2 regions of the Thermus aquaticus genome follow, and region 1 is predicted to be linked to the other one. Evidence: riboswitches for the same ligand, from Rfam matches in the RefSeq annotation. Region 1 holds a riboswitch; the other holds the start of a gene.
What was found. Region 1 has a riboswitch for cobalamin ahead of BVI061214_RS08345 (ABC transporter substrate-binding protein). Riboswitches for the same ligand answer to the same signal wherever they lie in the genome.

Region 1 (6,837 bases):
CTCGGCTCCCAGGTCCAGGAGGAAGGCTTTGCCCTTCACAAAAAGCCTAGCCCTATCCGTCCAGGTAGACATGGGGCCTTCCCCCAAGGTGGGCCACCCGGACCCCAGGGCCGTAGAGGCCTTGGAGGAGAGGCTCGGTGAGGACCGCCTCCGGCCTGCCCTGGGCCACCACCCGCCCGCCATGCACCACGGCCACCCGGTGGGCCAACGCCGCCTGGTTGGGGTCGTGGAGGACGGCAAGGACCCCGAGGCCCATCTCCGCCAGGCGCCTCAAGAGGGCTACCACCCCCACCTGGTGCTCCAGGTCCAAAAAGGTGGTGGGCTCGTCCAGGAGGAGGTACCTGGGCTTCGCCGCCAGGGCCCGGGCCAGGAGGACCCGCTGCCGCTCCCCGCCGGAAAGGGTCCCAAGAAGCCTCCCCCGGAGGTGGGCGGCCCCGGTGGCCTCGAGGGCCCAGGCCACCGCCTCCCCGTCCTCCTTCCCCTCCCGGCCCCAAAGCCCCAGGTGGGGAAGCCTTCCCAGGCGCACCACCTCCTCCACCAGAAGCCCCTCGGGGTAGGGCCCCCCTTGGGGGAGGTAGGCGAGGAGCCGCCCCCGCTCGTAGCTGCCGTAGGCCCTTAGGGGCTTCCCCTCCAGGAGCACTTCCCCCCTCTGAGGGCGGAGGAGGCCCGCCATCGCCCTAAGGAGGGTGGTCTTCCCCGCCCCGTTGGGCCCGAGGAGGGCGAGCCACTCCCCTGGCCTTAGGGCGAGGTCCACCCCCTTAAGGGCGTGGGGCCCCCAAAGCCCCCTGGCCTCAAGCCCAGCCACGCCGCCTCCACATGAGGTAAAGGAAGAAAGGCCCCCCGAGGAGGGTGGTCACCACGCCCACGGGAAGCTCCGCCGGCCGGGTGAGGGTGCGGGCCAGAAGGTCGGCCAGAGAAAGGAGAGCCGCTCCACCCAGGGCGCTGGCGGGAAGGAGGAGGCGGTAGTCCTCGCCGAGAAGGCGCCTTAGGGCGTGGGGGGCCACCAGGCCCACAAAGCCGATGATGCCCGCCTGGGCCACGGCGCCCGCCGTGAGGAGGCTGGCCGAGAGGAGCAGGGTGAGCTTTAACGCCTCCAGGGGCAGGCCCAGGCTCCTCGCCGTCTCCTCGCCCAGCTGGAGGGCGTTCAGGGCCCGGCCCAGAAGGAGGAGGGGGGGCAGGGTCAGCAGGAAGATGAGGGCCAGGACCCGCACCGAGGGCCAGCCCAGAAAGGCCAGGTTCCCCAGGGTGTAGGCGAAGACCGCCCGCACCCGGTCGGCGTCCTGCATCATCAGGTAGGTGGTGGCCCCGGTGAGGACGCTCCCCACCACCACCCCCGCCAGCACCAGCTCGTGGGTGCGGGCCACTCCCCCGGCCAGGACCAGGGTGAGGAGGGTGGCGAGAAGGGCCCCCAAAAAGCCGAAGAAGGTGGCGGAAAGGGGCAGGTGCTGGAAGACGGCGTGCTGGGCGAAGGCGGGGGAAAGCCCCCCCAAAAGGGCGGCGAAGAGGGTCACGGCGAAGGCCGCCCCCGAGGCGGAACCCATCAGGTAGGGGTCGGCCAAAGGGTTGCGAAAAAGCCCCTGAAAGGCCGCCCCCGCCACCCCAAGGGCGGCCCCCACCAGCATCCCCCCCAGGACCCGGGGCAGGCGGAGCTGGGTGACGATGGGGTTCTCCTCCCACCCAAGAAGGGCCCGCACCACCTCCCCCGGGGAGAGGGCCACCGCCCCCAGGGCCACCCCCAGGACCAAGGCCAGGAGGAGCAGGAAGAGGAGCCAGGCGAAGACCAGGCTCCGCCTGAGGGCCAGGGGCAGGGCAAGGGTCATGGCTTGTGGAAGCAGTCCACCAAAAGCCTCAGGCCCTGGGCCACCCGGGGGCCGGGGCGGGAGAGGAGGCTGTCCTCCCCGCCCGTGTAGACGCAGATCCGCCCCTGGCGCACGGCGGCGATGCGGTCCCAGCCCGGCCGCTTGCGGATGGTCTCCAAGGCGCCCGGGTAGGTGGCCACGATCACCTCGGGGTTTTTCTCCAGGACGAACTCCGGGCTGATCTTGGGGAAGAGGCCCAGCTCCTTGGGGACGATGTTGACCCCCCGGGCCTTGGCGATGAGGACCCCGATGAAGCTCTCGGGACCCACGGTGTAGGGCGTGGGGTCAATCTCGTAGTAGACCCGGGGGCGGCCCTTGGCCTTGGCCGCCCGGGCCTCTTCCCCGTAGACCTCCTTCTGGATCTGGGCCACCAGCCGCTCGGCCTCGGAGGAAAGCCCAAGCAGCCTCCCCAAGGCGCGGACCGTCTTGAAGATGTCCTCGTAGGTCTCGGTCCGGACGGCGTAGACGGTGAGGCCCGCCCGCTCCAGGGTCTCGTAGAGCTTGCCGTACTTGGAGACCAGGACCAGGTCGGGCTTCAGGCTCACGATCAGCTCGGGGTTGGGGTTGTAAAGCCCCCCGGCCTTGGGCAGGCGCTTCACGCTTTCGGGCCAGTCGGAGTAGTCGTCGGTGGCCACGATCCGGTCGCAGGCCCCCAGGGCGCAGACCGTCTCCGTCACCGAGGGGAGCATGGTGACGATCCGCTTGGGCGGGGCCTTGAGGGTGACGGTACGCCCCAGGTCGTCGGTGACCGTGAGGGGAAAGGCCAGGGCCAAAGCCAAAAGGACCGAAAGGAACGCCAGCACTCGCTTCATGCCTACCTCCCTAAGGCCGCTAGGGCCAGGTCCAGGGGAGGTAGGGAAAAGCCCCTGCCGGGAGGCAGGGGCTAAAGGCAAAAGGCCGTTCGCCCCCACTTCTCCCCCATCCGCGTGAGGTGCCCGCCTCGGGGAAAGGCGGGCGGCCCTGGCAGGCATTCGGGCTTCCGGTCTGCGTTGAAGGGCACGAAGCGGGACCGGTTACCGTTGCGGGACAGCGCCGGACTTGCACCGGACTTCCCCACTTTAAGCCTGGACTACGCGCCCAGGCACCAGGGCATACGGGACCTGGCTTTGGGGCCCTAGCGGGCCTTGCCCCAAGGCTACGCCCTGCCCCCATACCTTGACAAGGGGTAGGCGGAGGGAGTTAAGTGGGTACCGAGGAACCAGCGCCGCTAACCCAGCGCTTTAAAGTGACCTGGTCCCTCGGGTGCGTTGGCCGGCTTGCGGGCCGAAAGTCCGCGGCACAAGAGGAGGTGGAGGTTATGAAAAGGTGGCTTCTGGCGGTAGGCGTGGCCCTGGGACTCGGCGCCCTGGCCCAGACGGGCAAACTGGAGATCTTCTCCTGGTGGGCGGGGGACGAGGGCCCGGCCCTCGAGGCCCTCATCAAGCTCTACAAGCAAAAGTACCCCGGGGTGGAGGTCATCAACGCCACCGTGACCGGCGGGGCGGGGGGTAACGCCAAGGCGGTCCTCAAGACCCGGATGCTGGGCGGCAACCCCCCCGACACCTTCCAGGTCCACGCCGGGATGGAGCTGATCGGCACCTGGGTGGTGGCGGACCGCATGGAGGACCTCACCCCCCTCTTCCGGCAGGAGGGCTGGCTCAAGGCCTTCCCCAAAGGACTTCTGGACCTCATCTCCTACAAGGGGGGCATCTGGAGCGTTCCGGTCAACATCCACCGCTCCAACGTCATGTGGTACATGCCCGCCAAGCTCAAGGAGTGGGGGGTCACCCCGCCCAAGACCTGGGCCGAGTTCCTGGCCACCTGCCAGACCCTTAAGAAGAAGGGCCTCGAGGCCCCCCTGGCCCTGGGGGAGAACTGGACCCAGCAGCACCTCTGGGAGAGCGTGGCCCTGGGTATCCTGGGCCCCGAGGGCTGGAACAACCTCTGGAACGGCAAGCTGAAGTTCACCGATCCCAAGGCCGTGGCCGTCTGGGAAACCTTCGGCAAGGTGCTGGACTGCGCCAACAAGGACGCCGCCGGCCTCTCCTGGCAGCAGGCCGTGGACCGGGTGGTCCAGGGCCAGGCCGCCTTCAACGTCATGGGGGACTGGGCGGCGGGCTACATGAGCACCACCCTGAAGCTGAAGCCCGGCACCGACTTCGCCTGGGCCCCTTCCCCCGGTACCTCCGGGGTCTTCATGATGCTCTCCGACTCCTTCGGCCTGCCTAAGGGGGCCAAGAACCGGCAGAACGCCATCAACTGGCTGAAGCTGGTGGGCTCCAAAGAGGGCCAGGACACCTTCAACCCCTTGAAGGGCTCCATCGCCGCCAGGCTGGACTCCGACCCCGCCAAGTACAACGCCTACGGCCAGTCCGCCATGAAGGACTGGCAGTCTAATCGCATCGTGGGCTCCCTGGTCCACGGGGCCGTGGCCCCCGAGAGCTTCATGAGCCAGTTCGGCACGGTGATGGAAATCTTCCTCCAGAGCAAGAATCCGCAGGCCGCGGCCAACGCGGCCCAAGCCATCGCCAACCAGGTGGGGCTCGGGCGCTAGCTCCCAAAAGCCCGTGGGGGCCCCCGGCCCCCGCGGGTTTCTTGGAGGAACCATGCGCGACCGGATCGCGGCTTTTTTGGTCCTGTTCCCCTCCTTGGTGGCCGTGGGGATTTTCGTCTACGGCTTCATCGGGCAGAACCTCTGGGTCTCCCTGACCGACTGGGGAAAGGACCCGGCCCAGGCCCTGGCCCTCCACCCCCAGCTCCGCTTCCTGGGCTTGGAAAACTACCGGGAGCTTTTCACCGGATTCGTGGACGTGCGCTTCCGGCAAAGCGTCGTCAACCTCATCTTCTTCACGGTCTTCTTCATGGCGGGAAGCCTGGGCCTGGGCTTCCTCCTGGCCTTGGCCCTGGACCGGGCCCCCAAGGGGGAGGGGTTTTTCCGCACGGTCTTTCTCTTCCCCATGGCCCTCTCCTTTGTGGTGACCGGGACCATCTGGCGCTGGCTTCTCCAGCCCCAGGGCGGCGTCAACGTCCTGCCCACACTCTTCGGCCTGCCCCCCCTCTCCTTCCCCTGGCTCACCACCCGGGAGCAGGTGTTCGTCTTTGACTGGAACCACCTCCCCTTCTTCACCGCCCTGGTAGTGGGGGGCCTTCTCCTCTACGTGGCCCTTAAGGCCCGCGGGGAGGGGGAGAGAAGGCGCTTTCTCTGGGGCCTGGCCTCGGGAGGGGTCCTTCTCCTCTGGGCCTTCACCCTGGGCCAGCGGGTCCAGCTCCTCCCCTACCCCGAACCCCACGGCTTCAGCCTAGCCCTGATCGGGGTCATCCTGGCGGCCGTGTGGCAGATGTCCGGCTACACCATGGCCCTCTACCTGGCGGGCCTCAGGGGGATCCCGGTGGAGGTCATTGAGGCCGCCAAGGTGGACGGGGCCAGCGAGTGGCAGCTCCTTCGCCGCGTGATCCTCCCCATGCTGGCCCCCATCACCCTCTCGGCCATGATCGTCCTGGGGCACATCGCCCTGAAGATCTTTGACCTCATCTTCGCCATGGCCGGCCTAGACTACGCCCCCACCGACGTGCCCGCCATTTACATGTACTTGCTGGCCTTCCGAGGCAACCAGTTCGCCAAGGGCGCGGCCATCGGCATCCTGCTCCTCCTCCTGGTGGCGGTAGTGGTGATCCCTTACCTGGCAAGTCAGCTGAAAAAGGAGGTGCGGCGCTGATGGGCCGTGTACTGCTTTACGCCTTCCTTGTCCTGGTCACGCTGTTCTTCCTCCTTCCCGTCTACCTGGTCCTCCTCACCGCCCTGAAGGAGCCCGCCAAGATCACCCTGGACACCGTCTGGCGCTGGCCCGACCCCGTCTACTGGGAAAGCTTCCGCATCGCCTGGGAGGCCTTCCGGCCCAAGTTCCAAAACAGCCTGGTGCTGGCCACCTACGCCACCCTCCTCTCGGCCCTGGTGGGGGCCCTGAACGGCTACGTCCTGGCCAAGTGGCCCTTTAGGGGATCCAACCTCCTCTTCGCCCTCATGCTCTTCGGGATGTTCATCCCCTACCAGAGCATCCTCATCCCCCTTTTCCAGTTTGTGAAGGCTATCGGGCTTTATGGATCCCTCTGGGGCCTGGTCCTGGTGCACGTGGTCTACGGTATCCCCATCGTCACCCTTATCTTCAAGAACTATTACAGTGAGATCCCCGATGAGCTCGTGGAGGCGGCCCGCATAGACGGGGCCGGTTTCTTCGGGGTCTTCCGCCACGTGATCCTGCCCCTTTCCGCCCCCGCCTTCGTGGTGGTGGCCATCTGGCAGTTCACGCAGATCTGGAATGAGTTTCTTTTCGCCGTGACCCTCACCCGGCCCGAGAGCCAGCCCATCACCGTGGCCCTAGCCCAGTTGGCGGGAGGCGAGGCGGTGAAGTGGAACCTGCCCATGGCCGGGGCCATCCTGGCGGCCTTGCCCACGCTCTTGGTCTACATATTCCTGGGACGCTACTTCTTGCGAGGCCTCCTGGCGGGCTCAGTAAAGGGATAAACTGAGCCTATGCGCGCTTGGGTGCAGGAAAGGTTAGAAGGGCCCATGGTCTTGAAGGAGGCGCCGGAGCCGGTGCCGGGCCCGGGGGAGGTCCTTTTGGAGGTGGAGGCGGTGGGGCTCAACTTCGCCGACCACCTCATGCGGCTCGGGGGGTACCTGACCCGGGTCCGCCCCCCCTTCACCCCGGGGATGGAGGCCGTGGGGAGGGTGGGGGGAAGGCGGTACGCGGCCCTGATGCCCTATGGGGCGCTGGCGGAGCGGGTGGCCGTGCCGGAGGAGGCCCTTCTTCCCCTTCCCGAAGCCCTCTCCTGGGAGGAGGCCGCCGCCTTTCCCGTCTCCTTCCTCACCGCCTACCTGGCCCTCGTGCGGGCCCAGGCCAGGCCCGGGGAGTGGGTCCTGGTCCAGGCGGCGGCGGGGGCCTTGGGCACGGCGGCGGTGCAGGTGGCCAAGGCCCTGGGGCTTAGGGTGCTGGGAGCG
Region 2 (6,837 bases), 200 kb from region 1:
GGGTCTACGGGGCCCTGGCGGCGGAGGCGGAAGGGGCCAGGGTCCTCCTCCTCAGCAAGGACCCCCTGCCCTCGGGGTCCACCCCTTGGGCCCAGGGCGGGGTGGCCTTTCCCCTGGACGAGGCCGACCTCGAGGCCCACCTCCTGGACACCCTCCGGGCCGGGCGGGGCCTGGTGGACCCGGCGGTGGCCCGCTCCATCCTGGAGGAGGCCCCCCGCCACCTGGAGCGCCTCCTGGCCCTGGGGCTTCCCTTCCACCCCGAACCCACCCGGGAAGGGGGGCACAGCCGCCCCCGGGTCCGCCACCTGGGCGGGGACCGAAGCGGCCTCCTCCTCCTGAGGGGCCTCCTCGCCCGCCTCCGAAGCCCGGTCCTGGAGGGCTACATGGCGGCCAGCCTCCTCCTTTCGGGCGGCCGGGTGGTGGGGGCCCTGATCCTCTCCCCCGGGGGGCCCCTATGGGTGCGGGCCGGGGCGGTCCTCCTGGCCACGGGGGGCTTTGGGCGGCTATACCCCGTGACCACCAACCCCAAAGGGGCCACGGGAGACGGGATGGCCCTGGCCTGGCGGGCGGGGGGCGTCTTGAGGGACCTGGAGTTCGTCCAGTTCCACCCCACGGCCCTGCCCGATGGCGCCCTCATCAGCGAGGCCTGCCGGGGCGAGGGGGCCATCCTCCTCAACGCCCACGGGGAGAGGTTCATGCCCCGCTATGACCCCCTGGGCGAGCTCGCCCCCCGGGACGTGGTGGCCCGTGCGGTCCACCGGGAGCGGGAACGGACGGGCGGGGTCTACCTGGATCTAAGGCCCATCCCCAACCTGAGGGAGCGCTTCCCCACGGTGGTGGCCTCCGCCCTGGCCCTGGGCCTGGACCCCTTCCGTGAACCCCTGCCCGTGGCCCCCGCCGCCCACTACGCCATGGGCGGCGTGCGGACGGACCTCAGGGGCTTCACCGGGGTGCCGGGGCTCTACGCCGCCGGGGAGGTGGCCTCCACCGGCTTCCACGGGGCCAACCGCTTGGCCTCCAACAGCCTCCTGGAGGGCCTGGTCATGGGAGAGCGGGCCGCTTTGGCGGCCCTGGGGGACCTGGCCTTTCCCAAAGGGGCCGAGCCCCTCCCCGCCCTCAGCCTGGACCCGGGCCTCCTGCCCGCCCTTCGGGAGGCCATGGGCCGCGAGGCGGGGGTGGTGCGCCGGGGGGAGGGCCTGAAGCAGGCCCTGGACCTGGCCGAGGGCCTTCCCCTTCTTGAGCGTCCCCCCCAGGAGGTGGCCCGGGAGGAGGTGGAGGCGGGAAACCTCCTCCTCCTGGCCCGCCTCCTCCTGCGCATGGCCCTCCTCAGGCGGGAAAGCCGGGGGAGCCACTTCCGGGAGGACTTTCCCGGGGAAGGGGAGGAGGCCTACCACCTCGAGGCCCGGGGCCAGGAGGTGCGGCCTGCGCCCCTTTAGAGGCTTTCCACCACCACGGCGATCCCCTGGCCCACGCCGATGCACATGGTGGCGAGGCCCCACTGGACCCCCCGCCGCCGCATCTCGTGGACCAGGGTGGTGAGGATCCGGGCCCCCGAGGCCCCCAAGGGATGGCCCAGGGCGATGGCCCCGCCGTTGGGGTTGAGCCGTTCGTCCTCCATGGAAAGGCCCCACTCCCTTAGGACGGCCAGGCTCTGGGCGGCGAAGGCCTCGTTGAGCTCTATGAGGCCCAGGTCCTTCAGGCTCAGGCCCGCCCTCTCCAGGGCCTTCTTGGTGGCGGGCACGGGGCCGATGCCCATGATCCGGGGGGGCACCCCGGCCACGGCGATGGCGCGGATCCGGGCCAGGGGCCTGAGGCCGTGGGCCTTGGCGTAGGCGTCGGAGACCAGGAGGACCGCCGCCGCCCCGTCGTTCAGGGGACTAGCGTTCCCCGCGGTCACCGTGCCCCCCTCCCGGAAGACGGGCCTTAGGGCGGCGAGCCTCTCCAAGGAGGTGTCCCGCCTGGGCCCCTCGTCCACGGAGACCAGGGCCTCCTCCTTCCCCCGCCTCACCGGCACCGGGACCACCTCGTCCAGGAAGCGACCCTCGTCCCAGGCCCGCACCGCCTTCTCGTGGGAGAGGAGGGCGAAGCGGTCCTGCTCCTCCCGGGGGATCCCGTACATCTCCGCCAGGTTCTCGGCGGTTTCCCCCATGCTCTCGGTGCCGTAGAGGGCCTCCATCCTGGGGTTGACGAAGCGCCAGCCCAGCGTGGTGTCGTACATGGTGAGGTTGCCGGTGGGGAAGCCCCTTTCCGGCTTGGGCACGGCGTAGGGAGCCCGGGACATGGACTCCACCCCGCTGCCCACGTAGACCTGCCCCTCCCCGGCCCAGATGGCCCGGGCCGCTTGGGCCACGGCCTCGAGGCCCGAGCCGCAGAGCCGGTTCACCGTGCACCCGGCCACCTCCACGGGAAAGCCCGCCAGGAGGAGGGCCATGCGGGCCACGTTGCGGTTGTCCTCACCCGCCTGGTTGGCGCACCCGGCGTAGACGTCCTCCACCTCCTCTTTGGGGACGCCTGAGCGCTCCATGAGGGCGGAAAGGACGTGGGCCAGAAGGTCGTCGGGGCGCACGGAGGAGAGGGCCCCGCCGTGCTTGCCGATGGGGCTTCGCACCGCTTCCACGATCCAGGCCTCGGGCATACCGCCTCCTAACCGATCGGTCGGTACTAGCCTAGGCCCTCCCCGGGCCCCCGTCAAGGCCCTGGGGCCAGGCTTGACAGCCGGACAGAGGAAGGGGTAAAACCTGGGCCAAGCCCCCCATGGGGGGTCCGTGCGGCCGGGGTGCCCCAGGGCCCGGATGCCCTGGGGCGCAAAAGGGGGAAGACCGGTGAGAGTCCGGCGCTGTGCCGCAACGGTAACCGGCCCAACCCATAGGCCCATCGTCTAGGCCGGAAGCCCGAATACCCGCCCCGGTCCGCGCCTCACCTGCCCCCGAGCAGGGGCGAAAGGAGGCGGCGATGAAGAAAGGCGGATACCGGTCCCAAGCCCTCTATTCCCCGCAAAAGGCAGGTGCTCCGTGACGGGCCTCGAGCTTTTGGCCGTGGCCTTGGGGATGCGCCACGGCGTGGACCCCGACCACCTGGCGGCGGTGGACGGGCTCTCCCGGGTGAGGCCCTCTCCCCTTAACGGCGTCCTTTTCGCCTTGGGGCACGGGGGGATCGTCACCCTTTTAGCCTTCCCAGCGGCAAGCCTCCTCCAGCGGGTGGACCTGGAGGCCCTCCACCTTCCCGCCTTCCTCCTCCTCCTGGTGGCGGCCCTGAACCTCTATCGGCTCCTGCGGCCCACCCCCCCAACCCCCCCAAAAGGGCTTCCCCTCCTTAACCCCCTCCTCCTCGGGGTCCTCTTCGGCCTCGGCTTTGAGACGGCGAGCCAGCTCTCTGCCCTGGCCCTCTCCGCCGAGCTTTCCCCCCTGAGGCTCGGGGCTCTCTTCACCCTGGGCATGCTCCTCGTGGACGGGGTGGACGGGCTTTTGGCAAGCCGCCTTCAGACCCTGGCCAAAGACTCCCGAAGGGCCGAGGTAGCAAGCCGCCTCCTCGGATGGTCGGTGGTGGCCGTGGCCCTCCTTCTGGCCCTGGCAGAGCTTGGAGGGGTAGACCTCGAGGCCCTCGCCCTGCCCTTAGGTCTTGGGCTTTTCGGCTTGCTCGTTTCCCTGAGGCTCTACGCCTTGCGCCCCGCATGAGCCACCCCTACCCCCCGCCCCGGGACAAGAAGGGAAGCCGCATCGGCTTCACCACGGGGGCGAACGCCGCCGCAGCGGCCAAGGCCGCGGCCCTCGCCCTCCTTGGCGAAGCCCCCCAGGAGGTGGACATCTGGCTCCCCGCAGGGTGGCGGCAGACCTTCAAGGTCTTCCGCCTGGAACGGAAGGGGGAAGGGGTCCTCGTGGGGATGATCAAGGACGCCGGGGACGACCCCGACGTGACCCACGGGGCGGAGATCCAGGCCCTGGTGCGCTTCGCCAGCGCCGACCGCCTGGAGGGCGGGGAAGGCGTGGGGGTGGTGACCAAGCCCGGCCTTGGGGTGCCCGTGGGGGAGCCCGCCATCAACCCGGTGCCCAGGCAGATGATCTTTGAGGCGGTGCGGGAGGTGACGGAAAAGCCCCTCGCCATCACCATCGCCATCCCCGGGGGCGAAGAGCTCGCCAAGAAGACCTTAAACCCCAGGCTCGGAATCCTCGGGGGGCTTTCCGTCCTGGGGACCACAGGGGTGGTGAAGCCCTACTCCACCAGCGCCTTCCGCATGAGCGTGGTCCAGGCGGTGGGGGTGGCGCGGGCCAACGGCCTTTTGGAGATCGCCGCCACCACGGGAGGCAAGAGCGAGCGCTTCGCGCAAAGGCTCCTCCCCCACCTTCCCGAGATGGCCTTCATAGAAATGGGGGACTTCGTGGGGGACGTGCTGCGGGCCGCCCGAAAGGTGGGCATAGAGGTGGTGCGCGTCGTGGGGATGATCGGGAAGATCTCCAAGATGGCCGACGGCAAGACCATGACCCACGCGGCGGGCGGCGAAGTGAACCGCTTCCTCCTTCTCTCCCTCCTTAAGCAGGCGGGGGCGAGCCCAAGGGTCCTTAAGGAGGCGGAAGGGGCCGCCACGGCAAGGCGCTTCCTGGAGCTCGCCCTAGAGGAGGGGCTGGAGCTCTTCTTCCTAAACCTCGTTCGCCTCGCCCGGGAGAAGCTCCAAGCCTACATCGGGGAAAGGCCCTTCGTGAGCGTGGCCCTCACGGACTTTGACCAGGGGCAATGCCTCGCCGCCTGGCCCGACAGGGAGGTGTACCGTGGATGAGCTGATCAAGGCCCAGAGGAACCCCGCCCACCAGATGACGGAGAAGGGGCGGGCCATAGAGGAGGAGAGCTTCCGCATCGTGGACCTGGAGGCCGGGGCCCACGGGTTTTCTCCCCTGCAGTGGCCCATCGTGCGCCGGATGATCCACGCCACCGCCGATTTTGAGTACAAGGAGCTCACCCGCTTTAGCGAAGGGGCGGTGGAAGCGGGTCTAAAGGCCATCCAGGAGGGGGCGCGGATCCTGGTGGACGCCCGGATGATCGCCTGCGGCCTGAACCCGGAAAGGCTTAGGCTTTTCGGCAACGAGGTGGTGGAGCTCCTCGCCCACCCCGAGGTGGTGGCGCGGGCCAAGGCCACGGGGGGCACCCGGGCTGAGGCGGCGGTGGCCTACGCGTGGGAAAAGGGGCTTCTGCAAGGGGCCATCGTGGGGGTGGGGAACGCCCCCACCTTCCTCCTTGCCCTGGTGGAGGCCATCCGGCAAGGGGCGAGGCCCGCCTTGGTCCTGGGAATGCCCGTGGGGTTCGTGAACGTCCTGGAGGCCAAGCGGGCCCTCATGGAGGCCCCGGTGCCCTGGATCGTCACGGAGGGCCGGAAGGGAGGAAGCACCCTGGTGGTAGCCGCCCTCCACGCCCTGATCCGCCTTGCGGCGGACGGCGGGGTGGACACCTCCTCCGCCTTCAGGGAGGGATGATGGCGGTCTACGTGATCGGGATGGGGGCGAGGGGCCGGGAGGGCCTGAGCCTCGAGGCCCTAAGGCGCCTGGAGGAGGCGGAGGTCCTGATCGGGGGGAGGCGCCACCTCGCCCACTTCCCCGACCACCCTGGGGAGAAGGTGCCCGTCCAGGGCCCCTTGGAGGCCCTTCTGGACCTAGCGGAGAAACGGGTCAAGGCGGGGAGGAAGGTGGCCTTCCTGGCCTCGGGAGACCCCCTCTTCTTCGGCCTCGGCAAGCGGGTCCTGGAGCGCTTCCCCGAGGCCGAGGTCTACCCCGCCCCCACCGCCTTCCAGGAGGCCTTCGCCAGGCTCAAGCTCCCCTGGGACCAAGCCCGCTTCTTCTCCTTCCACGGCAGGCCCCTGGGCGGGGCGCTTCTGGAGCTCAGCCTCTCCCCCCTTTCCGTGGTCTACACCGACCCTGAGCACACCCCGGCGCGGATCGCCCGGGCCCTCCTGACCATGGGCGTGGATGCCCGGGCCCACGTGGCGGAAAGGCTCGGGGAGGAGGACGAGCGGGTGCGGAGCTTCGCGGGCCTGGAGGAGGTGGCCCGGGAGACCTTCCTAGACCCCAACGTCCTTGTCCTGGAGGCCAAGGGGCCTCTTCCGCCAAGGCTTGGCTTCTTCCCCGACGAGGCCTTTGAGCGGAGGATGCCCAAGAAGGGGCTCATCACCAAGCGGGAGGTTCGCCTTCTCGCCCTGGGCCTCCTCGGCCTCCCCCCAGACGGGGTCCTTTGGGACGTGGGCGCCGGGACGGGAAGCGTGGGGATTGAGGCGGCGCGGCTCGCGCCGTGGGGGGAGGTCTACGCCGTGGAGAAAAACCCCGAATCCTGGCCCCACATAGAGGAGAACGCCCAGCGCTTCGGGGCCTTTAACCTCTTCCTGGTGAAGGGGGAGGCCCCAAAGGCCCTGGAGGGCCTTCCCGCCCCCCACGCCGTCTTCGTGGGGGGAAGCGGGGGGGAGCTTGAGGAGATCCTCCGGGTAAGCCTAGAGGCCCTAAGGCCCGGGGGGAGGCTCGTGGTGGCGGCCATCACCCTGGAGAACCTCCTCGCAGCCTGTGGCTTCCTAAAGGGGACGGGGCTTCCCATGGAGGGCTTCCAGGTCCAGGTGGGCCGGGTGGTGCCCCTTGCCCGTTACCACCGCCTCGAGGCGCAAAACCCCATCACCCTTCTCGCCGTGAGGAAGGAGGGGGCATGAAGCTCTACCTGATCGGCGTAGGCCCCGGTGACCCTGAGCTCCTCACCCTCCGGGCCCTGAGGCTTATCCAGACCCTTCCCGTCCTCTTCTACCCCCTTGAAGAGGGGCGGGAACCCCTCGCCCTGAGGGCCGCTCAACCCCACATCCCCAAGGGCACGCCC

Region 2: another riboswitch for cobalamin. It lies ahead of BVI061214_RS09295 (HoxN/HupN/NixA family nickel/cobalt transporter); the one in region 1 lies ahead of BVI061214_RS08345 (ABC transporter substrate-binding protein).

The regions. Positions count from the first base shown of each region.
Region 1 covers NZ_LHCI01000106.1:1,349,288-1,356,124, reverse strand. Annotated here, with positions in the region: gene BVI061214_RS08360 (hypothetical protein) at 1-72, opposite strand, end outside; gene BVI061214_RS08355 (ABC transporter ATP-binding protein) at 53-805, opposite strand; gene BVI061214_RS08350 (FecCD family ABC transporter permease) at 792-1,820, opposite strand; gene BVI061214_RS08345 (ABC transporter substrate-binding protein) at 1,817-2,671, opposite strand; cobalamin riboswitch at 2,805-2,963, opposite strand; gene BVI061214_RS08340 (ABC transporter substrate-binding protein) at 3,157-4,392, shown strand; gene BVI061214_RS08335 (carbohydrate ABC transporter permease) at 4,445-5,554, shown strand; gene BVI061214_RS08330 (carbohydrate ABC transporter permease) at 5,554-6,360, shown strand; gene BVI061214_RS08325 (zinc-binding dehydrogenase) at 6,370-6,837, shown strand, end outside.
Region 2 covers NZ_LHCI01000106.1:1,545,231-1,552,067, forward strand. Annotated here, with positions in the region: gene nadB (L-aspartate oxidase) at 1-1,436, shown strand, start outside; gene BVI061214_RS09290 (thiolase family protein) at 1,433-2,635, opposite strand; cobalamin riboswitch at 2,759-2,921, shown strand; gene BVI061214_RS09295 (HoxN/HupN/NixA family nickel/cobalt transporter) at 3,012-3,674, shown strand; gene BVI061214_RS09300 (cobalt-precorrin-5B (C(1))-methyltransferase) at 3,671-4,771, shown strand; gene BVI061214_RS09305 (precorrin-8X methylmutase) at 4,764-5,462, shown strand; gene cbiE (precorrin-6y C5,15-methyltransferase (decarboxylating) subunit CbiE) at 5,459-6,676, shown strand; gene BVI061214_RS09315 (precorrin-2 C(20)-methyltransferase) at 6,673-6,837, shown strand, end outside.